DNA from 4 places in the Nocardioides sp. FY1077 genome. Region 3 is predicted to be linked to each of the others. Evidence: predicted binding sites of a transcription regulator. Region 3 holds the regulator's gene; each other region holds the start of a gene.

Region 1 (3,395 bases), on a different contig from region 3:
GCGGGGGTTTCGACACGGGCGCTAGCGCGCCCTGCTCAACCAACGGGTCGGACCGTCTCGGTGGACGAGGTGTATCGAGACCACGGAACCGTGCGCTCGTACACGCCTCGGGGCAGGTTCCTGCGCGGGCGGCGGGGGTTTCGACACGGGCGCTGCGCGCCCTGCGGACCAACGATCGGCGGAGGGCGCGGTCAGGTGAGGTGGGCGGTGCCGCGCTGGTCGACGGCGTACCGGTGCCCGTGGGGGCTGATCCATTCGTACGCAGCTGCGGCGGTGCGGGTGTAGGTCCAGCCGTCGTGGGTCTTGGCCCGGTGGTGGCGTCTGCACAAGCAGGCGAGGTTGGCAGTGGACGTCTGGCCGGGTGGGCCGCCGTCGGCGCGTGCTCGGTACGGGGTGATGTGGTCGACGTCGGATGACCGGGCTGGGCGGGTGCAGTGGGGGAAGCGGCAGGTGTCGTCGCGCTGCACAATTTGCTCGCGCATTCGGTCGGGGACCTCGTAGGCGTCGGTGTGCCGCTGCTCGGTGAGGTCGAGGACGGGCCGGACCGTCACGCCGGTGGCGCTGCTGGCGCACCAGGTCTTGACCTGGTCGGCGGAGACGAAGCTTCGGGTCCTCTCGACCCGGGCCAGGTGCAGGTCCGACGTGGCTTCGGTGAGGGCGGCTTCGCTGAGGTGGACGTGCAGCACGACCTGCCGGGCCGGACGCCGCCGCTGCGGCATGGGCTCGGGCTCGGGCTCGGTGTCGTCGCGGGTCAGGTCGAGGGCGGTCTGGGCACGGGCGATCTCCCCGACCGCCATCGCCCGACGCGCGTCCAGCGACACGGCGCACCCCAGCTCGGCCAGCTGCGCCGCACAGTGCGCGACCGCGGCATCCAGGTCCAACGCGTCAGCGCGGTCGAGGTCGCCCTGCACGTGCATCGTTCCGAACACCGACACCTGCGAGGTGTCCACGTCGAAGCACCGGTCGTCCGCGGCCTTCGCCGCTCGTGCTCGCGCCTGCTGCGGGTCGTGACGGGCGATCGCCTCATCGATGAGCCGATCGAGCGCACGGAAGCCGATCTTCGAGGCCACCGGGGCCACGTGGCGGTCCACGAACGCCGCCGCGTCCGGGCTCAGCGCCAGCGTCTGCTCGGCTACCCGACGGGCGCGCCACACCTGCACCTCGCCCGCGGTGACCCGCGACCACAGCCGCGGCAGACGGTGGGCGATCTCGAGAGCGTGACCGACATACCGCATCCCGGCGTCGCTGCCCATCCCCAAGACGGCGGCGAGCTCCACCACCGCGAACTCCGAGACCAGTGGCGAGCCATCGCCGGCGACCACCAGCTGGCGGTCGGTGCCCGGCACGGTCGCTGCGTCCTCGAGGACGTCGTCGTACGGCGGCAGCTCGTTGGCTGCCGCCCACTTCACCGTGGTCACCATCAGGGCCGTCTCTGCCGCGTCCGCGGCCCGGCGGTGGCCCAGCGCCTCGGTCAGGAGCGCGTCGGTCGACACGTCCTGACGGCGGTGGCGGAGGGGGATGGGCATGCCCTCATCCTACTCGAACATATGTTCGAGTGCAGTGGTTCTCCACCGGCCGACCGGCCCGGTTGCGGGGTCTCGATACACCTCGTCGCTGGCGCTCCTCGGCACTCGACCAGCGAGGGGCCGGGCGCTCCTCGGCACTAGACCAACGATCGGTCGGGCGGGTCCCAGCGCTGGCTGCGGGGGTCTCGATACACCTCGTCGCTGGCGCTCCTCGGCACTCGACCAGCGAAGGCTCGGCGCTCCTCGGCACTCGACCGACGAGGGGCTGGGCACTCCTCGGCACTCGACCAGCGAAGGCTCGGCGCTCCTCGGCACTCGGCCAGCGAGGGGCCGGGCGCTCCTCGGCACTCGACCAGCGAGCCGGGTCAGGGCTGGAAGCGGTAGCCCATGCCGCGGACGGTCTCGATGGCGTCGGCGCCGAACTTGCGGCGCAGGTAGCCGACGTAGACGTCGACGACGTTCGAGCCGGGGTCGAAGTCGAAGCCCCAGACGTGGTCGAGGAGCTGCTCGCGGGAGAGCACCTGGCCGGCGTTGAGCATGAAGATCTCGGCGAGGGCGAACTCGCGGGCCGACAGGTCGACCTGCTGGTGGCCCACGCGGGCGCGGCGGGTGCGGATGTCGAGGGAGACCCCGCCGGCCTCCACCACGTCGCCGGTGGGGCCGGCGCCCTCGTTGCCCGGGGCCTGGCGCAGCCGCAGCCGGATGCGGGCCTGCAGCTCGGCGAAGCGGAAGGGCTTGGGCATGTAGTCGTCGGCCCCGCCCTCGAGTGCCGTGACGGTGTCGCCGACGGAGTCGCGGGCGGTGAGCACGATGACGGGCATCCGCGAGCCCTGCGAGCGCAGGGCGTCGAGCACCTCGAAGCCGTCCATGCCGCCGGGCAGGCCGATGTCGAGCACCATCAGCTCGTAGTCGCCGCTCAGGGCGTGGTCGAGCCCGCCGGGCCCGTCGCCGACGACGGTGGCCTGGTGGCCGTCGGCCTTGAGGCCCTTGGCGACGAACGACGCGATGCGCGCCTCGTCCTCGACGATCAGGATGCGGGCCACGGGTCCTCCTGGTGGACGGGGTCGACGGGCTGCACGGGCTGCCCGGGGTGGACGGGGTGGGCGGGCAGGGTCAGCACGAACAGGGCGCCGGGGGGGTCGGCGTCGGACACCGAGGCGGTCCCGCCGTGGGCCTCCGCGATCGCGGTGACGATGGAGAGACCCAGCCCGAAGCCCTCGTCGCCCTCCGGCACGGCGCTGCGCCCGAACCTGCGGAACACCAGCTCGCGGTCGGCGGCCGGCACCCCGGGCCCGGTGTCGCGCACCCACAGCCGCACGCTGCCGCCGTCGTACGACGAGCCGATCGCGACCTCGTCGCCGGGCTGGGTGTGCTTCACGGCGTTGTCGGCGAGCTGCAGCACCGCTTGGGTGACGCGCTGCTCGTCGAGCTCGACGGCGACGGCTGCGGCGACGTCGAGCAGCCAGGTGCGGTCGCCGAGCGCGGCGGCCTTGGTCAGCAGGTCCTCGGTGAGGCGGCCGAGGTCGACGGGGCCCGGGGAGACGAAGTCGGGGCGGTCGCTCTTGGCCAGCAGCAGCAGCTCGCCCACCAGCCGCGCCATCCGGTCGATCTCGTCGAGCAGGAGCTTCCTGGTCTCCTCGACGTCGTCGGTGTCGTGCGGGTCGAGGAGCTCGAGGTGCCCGCGCAGCACGGTGAGCGGCGTCTTGAGCTCGTGGCCGGCGTCGTCGAGGAAGCGCCGCTGCTCGGCGAACGACCCCTCGAGCCGGTCGAGCATCCCGTTGACCGTGAGGGTCAGGGCGGTGATGTCGTCGTTGCCCTGCACCGGCACCCGGCGCGAGAGGTCGGAGTCGCCGATCTCGTCGGCGGTGC
Region 2 (3,395 bases), 890 kb from region 3:
CCGTGAGCATGAGTACCCAGCTCTTGGACGCCCCGTACGCGGCGAGGTGCGGGGTGGGCTGGTAAGCGGCTCCGCTGGCGACGTTGACGATCGTGCCCCGCTTGGCGGCGCGCATCCGGATGATGGCCGCGCGCGTGAGCAGGGTGAGTGCGACGACGTTGAGCTCGACCAGGTGCCGGATGGTCTCCTCGTCGGTGTCGGCCAGGTCTCCTTCGGGAGCCACGCCGGCGCAGTTGACGAGGTGGTCCAGGCGCGGAAGTCCGCTCGTCAGCTCACCGGTCAGCGTGGCGAGGGCAGCCGGGTCGGCGAGGTCGGCGACGTGCACGTCGACGGTGGTGCCGTGCTCGTGGGTCAGCTCGGCGGCCAACGCGTGCAGGGCGGTGGCCGAGCGTGCGACCAGGAGCAGGTCGAACCCCTCACGGGCGTAGCGGCGCGCGAACTGCTCACCGATGCCGGAGCTGGCGCCGGTGACGACGGCGAGGGGGCGGGTCGGGGTGGTCATGGTGTTCCTTCCGGTAGGTGGCCTCCACCGTACCGGATGACTCATCCACTTTGATTCGCAGTCCGGTTAGACTGCTCTGATGGAGGGACTGCGCAAGGACGCCGCACGCAACCGCGCCCGGATCGTCGATGCTGCGCGCGAGGTAGCCGCGCGGGGGGAGCCGCTGGCGTTGAACGCGGTCGCGCGGGCTGCCGAGGTGGGCGTGGGGACGGTCTACCGCCACTTCGCCTCGGTGGAGGAGCTCGAGGAGGTACTCGTGTGGGACCGGTTCGAGGAGTTGGCCCAGATCCTCCGGGCCTCGAGCGGGCCGCTGCTGGAACCGGTGCTGCGAGCGCACTTCGCTCTGCTCGTCGCCGACGAGCTGTTCGAGAAGGTGACCGCTCGGGCGACGCCGGTGCTGCAGCAGACCGATGCCATGCGTCAGGACCTGCTCGAAGGATTGGCGGTGCTGCTGGAGCAGGCCCGGTCGGCAGGTGAGGTGCATCCCGATGTCGACGCGCCGGCTGTGCTGCTGGTGATGTGCGGCGTCGCGCGAGCTGTTCGTGGTGCGCAACTGTCGCCGCAGAGCCCTCTGGCGCAGACGTTGCTGCAGGTGGTGCTCCGCGGTCTGCGCCACGCCGGCGCGTAGCGAGTTGGCCACCCAGACCCCTGATCGCCCACATGTCAAGCATGGCCGCGACGTCGCCGGCCCTCGATCACCCGCACATCAAGCACGAGCGGCAAGCCAACGGTGACCCGTCGGCGGTCATGCACGGCTCCCGCCCGCCGACCTGAAGGCCAGGGAAGTGTCATCATGAAGACCGGCGACAGTGTCACCGATGTGCTGATGCGGAACCGTCACCTATGTCCTGCGAGATGACAAGCCAGAAACCGGTGGACAGTCACTGCATTCGAACGTGTGTTCGAGTAGAATGAGGGCATGCCCAGCGCCCTCCGCTACCGCCTTCAGGACGCGTCGACCGACGCGCTGCTGAGCGAGGTCTGCGCGCACCGGGCAGCGGCAGATGCCGCTGAGGTGGCGCAGCTGGTGGCAACAGTCAGGTGGGCGGCTGCGAACGAGCTGGAGCCGTGCGACGACGTGCTCGAGGACGCAGCGACGGTGCCGGGCACCGACCGCCAGCTGGCGGTCGCCGGCGATGGTGCCCCGCTGGTGTCTGAGTTCGCGGTGGTGGAGCTGGCTGCTGCGCTGGGCATGTCCAGTGACGCCGGCATGCGGTACGTCGGGCACGCCCTGGAGATCGCCCACCGTCTGCCGCGGCTGTGGTCCCGGCTGACCGCCGGTGACGTGCAGGTGTGGCGGGCGCGTCGGGTGGCCGAGCAGACGCTCGCCTTGTCTCCGGATGCTGCGGCGTTCGTGGACCGCCACGTCGCGCCGGTGGCGTCGAAGATCGGGTTCCGTGCGCTCGATCGGCTGGTCGACGAGGCCATTGCGCGCCACGACCCGGCACAGGCTCGGGTCCGAGCGGCGAAGGCCGCCGACGACCGGTGCTTCGACGTGGACACCTCACAGGTGTCGGTGTTCGGCACCATGCACGTGGAGGGCGACCTCGACCTGGCCGACGCGTTGGACCTGGATGCGGCGGTTGCTCACTGCGCCGCGCAGCTGGCCGAGCTGGGCTGCACCGAGTCGCTGGACGCCCGCCGCGCGATGGCCGTGGGTGAGATCGCTCGTGCCCAGACCGCCCTCGACCTGACCCGCGACGACACCGAGGCCGCCCGGACACCGCGTCGACGACCGGCCCGGCAGGTGGTGCTGCACGTCCATCTCAGCGAGGCGGCACTGCGCAACGACGCGCCCGACGACCTCCACCTGGCCCGGGTGGACAAGACCCGCTCGTTCGTGACCGCCGACCAGGTCAAGACCTGGTGCGCCACCAGCCGCACCCAGGTCACGGTCCGGCCGGTCCTCGACCTCGCGGAGCAGCTGCGCAGCGACGCCTACGAGGTCCCCGACCGGATGCGCGAGCTGGTCGTGCAGCGTGACGGCACCTGCCGCTTCCCGCACTGCACCCGCCCCGCCCGGTCATCCGACGTCGACCACATCACCCCCTACCGAGCGCTGAGTGACGGCGGCCCACCCGGCCAGACGTCGACCGACAACCTTGCCTGCCTGTGCAGGCGCCACCATCGGGCCAAGACCCACGACGGCTGGACCTACACCCGCACCGCCGCCGCGGCCTATGAGTGGGTCAGCCCGCACGGACACCGCTACGCCGTCGCCCCGACCGGCACCACCCACCTCACCTGACCGCGCCCTGCTCGGCGGGCAGTTCCTCGCTCGTTGGTCGGCAGGGCGCGCTAGCGCCCGACCCCCTCGTTGGTTGAGCAGGGCGCGCTAGCGCCCGTGTCGAAACCCCCGCAGCCGACGCTGGAACTCGCCCTGGTCGAGTCCCAGCGGATGGTTCCGTGGTCTCGATACACCTCGTCGCTGGCGTGGTTCCTGAGGAGCGAGCGCAGCGAGCGTCTCGAAGGGCTCCTCGGCACTCGATCACCGAAGCGGGCCGGGGTTCGTTGGCGAGTACGGCGCGCAGCGCCCGGCCCCTCATCGTTGGTTGGGCAGGGCGCGCAGCGCCCGTGTCGAAACCCCCGCAGCCGGCGCTGGTACCTGCCCCGGTCCAGTCCCCGGCGGACGGTAGTGGTCCCGATACACCTCGTCGCTGGCGTGGTTCCTGAGGAGCGAGCGCAGCGAGCGTCTCGAAGGGCTCCTCGGCACTCGACCACCGAGGCGGGGTCCGTTGGCCGAGCAGGGCTACCGGCGAGCATCCGGTTCACGAGGAGCGTGGGGCGGGGCGGGGTGCGATGATGGGGCCGTCATGCCGCCGCCCTCGACCCCCACCACGCCGGCAGGCCGGGTGGATCCGGTCGTGCTGTGGCTGCGGGCGCTCGCGCTGAC
Region 3 (3,395 bases):
GGCGTCGTAGGCGAACTGCACGGCGTGGAAGTACTCGTGGGCCGCGGTGACCTGCAGGTTCTCCAGCGGGGTGTGCGCCGGGAACTGGCCCGAGCGGAAGTCGTTGTCGAGCACGCAGTACGCAGGCACGTCAGCGGCGCGTTCCCCGGTGGGGATGGCCCGGTCGGAGGTGCAGTAGCCGTAGATGCTGTCGCCACCCACATCGACCAGGTAGACGTCCGTGAGTGGGCTCCCGCCCTTGGCGCCGTCGGGCTTCGGGGCCCGGTAGCCCGCGGCCACGTAGGTGTCGTGCACCTTCTGCAACGTGGCGAGCGTCGTGTCGACGTAGGCGGGCACGGTGCTGACGTCCTCGTCGTCTGCCACCTTGTCGGAACTGCGCTCGACCCAGTGCACGCAGACGTTCGTGCTGCACGTGGAACCGGGTTCGCCAGCGCTGGCGCTGTAACCGGAGCCAAACGGGTCGGCTGTGCCGTCACTGGGCCGCGCGAGGTAGCTGCGCGCCGTCGCGCGGTCGGTCGGCGACAGCGCGGGCAGGCTGCGGGCGAGGTCACGCAGGGCCTCGGTGGCCTCGACGTCGGGGTCGGTCGCCGGGGTCGCGTCCGGGTCGAGGAGCTCCTCGACCGTCTCCAGCGCCTCCGCGGCCTGGGCCGGGGTCACCTCGCCGGTCGCCTCACCGACTACCTCGACGGCCTCGCTCGCTGCACCGCCAGCAGGGGCGTCGACCGGGTCGGCCGCGGCCGGCACCAGCAGTCCCGCGCCCAGGGCGAGGGCGGCGAGGGGGGCGAGCAGGACGGAGGGGGTGCGACGCACGCGGGCTCCCGGGGGTGGGGGACGAGCAGGACGTCCAGCGTCTCACGCGTCACCGACAGCGCCGACTCGGCGGATCCGCACGCGACACTGGGCCCGTCGGTGGTCCGACGGGCCCGGCGCGACGCGGGTGGGGCAGCCCCGGAGCGGGACGGGGCCCGCAGCGGTGGGCCCCGGTGGAGCGGGTCAGACGCGGCGCAGGACCGCGGTGACCTTGCCCAGGATCGTGGCGTGGGTGCCGTCGATGGGCTCGAAGGAGTCGTTGTGGGGGAGCAGCCAGACCTGGCCGTCCTTGCGCTGGAAGGTCTTGACGGTGGCCTCGCCGTCGATCATCGCGGCGACGATCTCGCCGTTGTTCGCGGTCGGCTGCTGCCGGATGACGACGTAGTCGCCGTTGCAGATCGCGGCGTCGATCATCGACTCACCCGACACCTCGAGCAGGAACAGCTGACCGTCGCCGACGAGCTGCTTGGGCAGGGGGAACACGTCCTCCACCCGCTGCTCGGCCAGGATCGGGCCACCGGCGGCGATGCGGCCGACGACCGGCACGTACGTCGCCGCGGGCATCGCGTCGCCCACACCGGTCTCGTCGAAGGACGACTCCTCCGCCGCGGAGATCGAGCGGCGTGCGGCGAGCACCTCCGGCAGGAACACCTCGAGCGCACGCGGGCGGTTGGGGTCGCGCTTGAGGAAGCCCTTCTCCTCGAGCACCTTCAGCTGGTGGGCCACGCTGGAGGTGCTGGTCAGCCCCACCGCGTTGCCGATCTCGCGCATGCTCGGGGGGTAGCCCCGCTTCTCGATCGCGTCGCGAATCGTGGCCAGCACGCGCAGCTGGCGCGGGGTCAGGCCCGTCGCGTCGGGAGCACCTTCGGGGAACTCGGACACCGTGCCCCCCACCTCGTTCGTCGCCATCGTCCACCTCTCTGCTCCGGCACGGCTGGCGCCGGCCCGGTCCTCGTGCCCCGCCCGGGTGCGTGGGTCCGGGTGGAGGTCGTGCGTCGCCCGGCGGGGGCGACGTGCCTCACCCTGCCAGTCGCGCCGGGCGACTTCAAACACCTGTTCGAACGGCGTGTCGCGCCCGTCCCCGTCGCCGGCGCGGATCCGGTCGAACATCCGTTCGTCTGGACCCTTGCGCGGTGTCGAACACCTGATCTACTCTCGCTCATGTGTTCGATCGAACGTGTGGTCGACTCGGCCACTCCAGGCGGTCCGCCAGGACTGTCGGTGGCGCCCGTTAGACATCAGCGTGACCGACCGAGCCCCACCCGAGGCCGACCGCCACTTCCCCAGGAGGTCCCCATGAGCACGATGACCCTGCACCCCGTCCACGCCCCGACCGTGCGGCTGACCCGCCGCGGCCGACTGGTCGTGTTCACGCTCTCCCTGCTGGTCGTGCTCGCCGTCGGGGTCTGGCTGGCCGCCGGCTCCGTGGCCACCTCCCAGGCCCAGCCCACCGAGGTCATCACCGTCGGCACCGGTGACACCCTGTGGGACATCGCGGCCGCCACCTCCGCCGACGGCGACCTGCGTGGGGCGATCGCGGAGATCCAGACCCTGAACGACCTCGACGGCGGCCTGGTGATCGCCGGCCAGCAGCTGCGGGTCCCCACCAGCTGATCCACCCGCCGGCAGCGCCACGCGCCCGGCCACTGACCTCACCAGCCGCTTCGACCCCGGCTGGTGAGCTGGGGAAGACGAGGGGCGGGCCCATCGGGCCTGCCCCTTTCCTGTCCCCCGGGAGCGAGCAACGACCGCAGCGCTCGGTGGTTGAGGAGCGAGCGCAGCGAGCGTCTCGAAACCACCGAACCGACGACCAGGCCTCAGCGCGAGGCCCGCCGCCCACCAGGAGCAGTGGCGGGACCACCGTCCGCGTCGTCCGCGTCGTCCCCCGAGGCCGGCGACCCGCCGGACGGGGGAGCGGTGATCCCCAGCGCCCGCAACAACCGGGCGACGAGCACCAGTCCGACGAACAGGCACGCGACGGCCCCTAGCGAGGCCAGGGCGAGGAACCACCACGCGCGGACGTCGCCGTCGCGGGCGGTGGTGCCGAAGTCGATCGCGGCGTACACGAGGTAGCCCCACGCCACCACCGACAGCGTGACGGCGAGGGCGAGCAGGAGGAGTCGCGGCTGGAACGTGCGGGGCGGCTTGGCGGCTCGGCGCGAGCCTGCTCGTCTCCCCGCGCTGCTCACCGGGTCATTGTGTCCGACGTGCCCGCCCGGCGCAGCGGGACGCGCAGGTCGGAGCGGGAGATCAGGAGGCGTCGCGCCCGCCACCACCGCTCGGCCGCCCGGCGGAGCGGCCTGGACGCCCGCGACACGCCCGTGACGGACCTGTCCGGACCGCCGGGCGAGCGGTCCGCGGCGCGCTGACCTGCGGCTTTGCGGCGGCAGCGAAACGCCCGGCGCGCGACTCGCCGAACAGGTTGCGCCCTGCCCTCGACGGGCGTACGGTTCCCTACATCTAGTAGTTACACCGGTGTAGTTATCCACATCTAGTGCACAGGCCAGGGGTGGAAGCCCCACAGGTCGAAGCGTGTTCTACACAGGAAGAGCCCGGTTATCCACACCGACTGCACACCCCCACGG
Region 4 (3,395 bases), on a different contig from region 3:
ACGTGCTGGCGATCAAGGACATGGCCGGCCTGCTGCGGGCCCCCGCCGCGCGCACGCTGGTCACCGCGCTGCGCGAGCGCTTCGACCTGCCGGTGCACCTGCACACCCACGACACCCCCGGCGGCCAGCTGGCCACCCTGCTGGCCGCGATCGACGCGGGGGTCGACGCCGTCGACGCCGCGACCGCCTCGATGGCCGGCACCACCTCGCAGCCGCCGCTGTCGGCGCTCGTGGCCGGCACCAACCACTCCGCGCGGGAGACCGGCCTCGACCTCGCCGCCGTCAACGCCCTGGAGCCCTACTGGGAGGCCGTGCGCCGGGTCTACGCGCCGTTCGAGTCGGGGCTGCCGGCGCCGACCGGGCGGGTCTACCGCCACGAGATCCCCGGCGGCCAGCTCTCCAACCTGCGCCAGCAGGCCATCGCGCTGGGCCTCGGGGAGAAGTTCGAGCAGGTGGAGGACATGTACGCCGCCGCCAACGACATCCTCGGGCGGGTCGTGAAGGTGACGCCGTCCTCGAAGGTCGTGGGCGACCTCGCACTCCACCTCGTCGCCGCGGGCGCCGACCCCGCCGAGTTCGCCGCCGACCCGGCGTCCTTCGACATCCCCGGCTCGGTCATCGGCTTCCTGCACGGCGAGCTCGGCGACCCGCCCGGAGGCTGGCCCGAGCCGTTCCGCACCAAGGCGCTCGAGGGCCGCTCCTACGAGCCCCCGGCCGCCGAGCTGACCCCCGAGCAGGCCGCGGGCCTCGGCGCCGACGTCGGCCCCGCCACCCGCCGCGCCACCCTCAACGAGCTGCTCTTCCCCGGGCCCACCAAGGAGTTCCGCGAGTCGCGAGCCAGGTACGGCGACGTCTCGGTGCTCTCGACCCTCGACTACCTCTACGGCCTGCGCCACGGCGAGGAGCACTCCGTCGAGCTCGCCGAGGGCAAGACGCTGCTGCTGGGGGTGCGCGCCATCGGCGAGCCCGACGAGCGGGGTGTGCGCACCGTGATGTGCACGATCAACGGCCAGATGCGCCCGCTGCCGGTGCGCGACCGCTCGGTGGCCTCCGAGGTCGCCGCCGTCGAGAAGGCCGACACCTCCGTGCCGGGCCAGGTCGCGGCGCCGTTCCAGGGCGTGGTGACCGTGACCGTCGCCGCCGGAGACTCCGTCGCGGCCGGTGACACCGTGGCCACGATCGAGGCGATGAAGATGGAGGCCTCCATCACCACCCCCGTCGCCGGCACCGTGGACCGCGTCGCCGTCTCCGGCACCCAGGCCGTCGAGGGAGGCGACCTCGTCGTCGTCGTCTCCCCGCCCGCCTAGCGTCCGGTCCGTCGACGGCCAGGGGGCGCGCGCACGCGCGTCCCCTCGTCGGTCGACCAGGGCGCGCCAGCGCTCGTGTCGAGACCCGGCACACCAGTGGTCGAGCAGGGCGCCCCAGCGCGTCCCCTCGTCGGTCGAGCAGGGCGCGCCAGCGCCAGCGCCTCGCTGGTCGAGTGCCGAGGAGCGCCAGCGCCTCGTTGGTCGAGTGCCGAGGAGCGCCAGCGCCTCGTTGGTCGAGTGCCGAGGAGCGCCGGCCCCTCGTTGGTCGAGCACCGAGGAGCGCCAGCGCCTCGTTGGTCGAGTGCCGAGGAGCGCCGGCCCCTCGTTGGTCGAGCACCGAGGAGCGCCAGCGCCAGCGCCTCGTTGGTCGAGTGCCGAGGAGCGCCAGCGACGAGGTGTATCGAGACCCCGCAACCCGGCCATCGAGCCGGTGGAGAACCCCTGTAATCGAACGTGTGTTCGAGTAGAATGAGGTCATGACCTCGACCGCCCTCCGCCCCCGCCGTCAGGGGCCCGCAGCAGGCTCGCTGCTGGAGCGCGCGAGGTCCTACCGGCAGGCCGCGGACGCCGCCGAGGTCGGGCTGTTGACCACGGCGGTGGAGTGGGCCGCCGAGAACGAGCTGGAGCCCGACGACCGAGACCTCGCCGCGGCCGTTCCCGGGACCGACCAGCAGCTCGCGGTCGCAGGTGACGGTGCGCCACTGGTCTCGGAGTTCGCGGTCATCGAGCTCGCCGCCGCTCTCGGGATGAGCAGCGACGCCGGCATGCGGTACGTCGGCCACGCCCTCGAGATCGCCCACCGTCTGCCCCGCCTGTGGTCCCGCGTCACCGCCGGCGATGTGCAGGTGTGGCGTGCCCGCCGGGTGGCGGAGCAGACCCTGGTGCTGAGCCCGGACGCTGCGGCGTTCGTGGACCGCCACGTCGCCCCGGTGGCCTCGAAGATCGGCTACCGCGCGCTCGACCGGTTGGTCGACGAGGCGATCCTTCGTCACGACCCGGCACAGGCGCGGGTGCGAGCGGCGAAGGCGGCCGACGACCGCTGCTTCGACGTGGACACCTCCCAGGTGTCGGTGTTCGGCACGATGCACGTGCAGGGCGACCTCGACCTGGCCGACGCGCTCGACCTGGACGCCGCAGTCGCGCACTGCGCCGCGCAGCTGGCCGACCTGGGCTGCACCGAGTCCCTCAACGCCCGCCGCGCAATGGCCGTGGGTGAGATCGCCCGTGCCCAGACCGCACTCGACCTGACCCGCGACGACACCGAGGCCGAGCCCACGCTCCGCAGACGGCGCCCGGCGCGCCAGGTGGTGCTGCACGTCCATCTCAGCGACGCTGCCCTCACCAACGCCACGTCGGACCTACACCTCGCCCGGGTCGAGAGGACCCGCTCGTTCGTCACCGCTGACCAGGTCAAGACCTGGTGCGCCACCAGCAGCACCCAGGTCACCGTCCGGCCGGTCCTCGACCTCGCCGAGCTGCTGCACACCGACTCGTACGAGGTCCCCGACCGGATGCGCGAGCAAGTGGTCCAGCGCGACGGCACCTGCCGCTTCCCGCACTGCGCCCGCCCGGCGAGGTCGGCCGATGTCGACCACACCCGCCCGTACCGAGCCCTCGCCGACGGCGGCCCGCCGGGCCAGACCTCCACCGACAATCTCGCCTGCTTGTGCAGGCGCCACCACCGGGCCAAGACCCACGACGGCTGGACCTACACCCGCACCGCCGCCGCGGCGTACGAATGGACCAGTCCCCACGGTCACCGGTACGCCGTCAACCAGAGCGGTACCACCCACCTCACCTGACCGCGCCCTCGTCGGTCGTCGGTCGTCGGTCGTCGGTCGTCGCGTACGACGCGCAGCGCCCGGCCCCCGTTCGTCGGTTGAGCAGGGCGCGCTAGCGCCCGTGTCGAAACCCCCGCCGCCCGCGCTGGGACCTGCCCTGGGCGGGTCCCAGCGGACGGTCGGGTGGTCTCGATACACCTCGTCGCTGGCGCTCCTCGGCACTCGACCACCGAGAGCGCGCCCGTTCGAGCCCGATCCCCTCGTTGGTTGAGCAGGGCGGGCTAGCGCCCGTGTCGAAACCCCCGCA

Evidence for each region. Region 3 encodes LexA, which represses DNA repair genes until DNA is damaged. Its sites were predicted from a motif close to TCGAACANNTGTTCGA; they were not measured.
Region 1: a site for LexA is predicted at 1,540-1,555, ahead of AC4OR8_RS15310 (HNH endonuclease signature motif containing protein). Genes of this name have one in related genera too.
Region 2: a site for LexA is predicted at 1,393-1,408, ahead of AC4OR8_RS10750 (HNH endonuclease signature motif containing protein). Genes of this name have one in related genera too.
Region 4: a site for LexA is predicted at 1,755-1,770, ahead of AC4OR8_RS09335 (HNH endonuclease signature motif containing protein). Genes of this name have one in related genera too.

Annotation. Positions count from the first base shown of each region.
Region 1 covers NZ_JBZWDB010000004.1:26,924-30,318, forward strand. The annotation lists gene AC4OR8_RS15310 (HNH endonuclease signature motif containing protein) at 192-1,526, opposite strand; gene AC4OR8_RS15315 (response regulator transcription factor) at 1,892-2,569, opposite strand; gene AC4OR8_RS15320 (sensor histidine kinase) at 2,554-3,395, opposite strand, start outside.
Region 2 covers NZ_JBZWDB010000003.1:252,033-255,427, reverse strand. The annotation lists gene AC4OR8_RS10760 (SDR family NAD(P)-dependent oxidoreductase) at 1-502, opposite strand, end outside; gene AC4OR8_RS10755 (TetR/AcrR family transcriptional regulator) at 582-1,130, shown strand; gene AC4OR8_RS10750 (HNH endonuclease signature motif containing protein) at 1,422-2,750, shown strand; gene AC4OR8_RS10745 (hypothetical protein) at 3,316-3,395, shown strand, end outside.
Region 3 covers NZ_JBZWDB010000003.1:1,138,197-1,141,591, reverse strand. The annotation lists gene AC4OR8_RS15030 (MXAN_6640 family putative metalloprotease) at 1-810, opposite strand, end outside; gene lexA (transcriptional repressor LexA) at 994-1,719, opposite strand; gene AC4OR8_RS15020 (LysM peptidoglycan-binding domain-containing protein) at 2,107-2,424, shown strand; gene AC4OR8_RS15015 (hypothetical protein) at 2,628-2,999, opposite strand.
Region 4 covers NZ_JBZWDB010000002.1:943,351-946,745, reverse strand. The annotation lists gene AC4OR8_RS09340 (pyruvate carboxylase) at 1-1,307, shown strand, start outside; gene AC4OR8_RS09335 (HNH endonuclease signature motif containing protein) at 1,784-3,109, shown strand.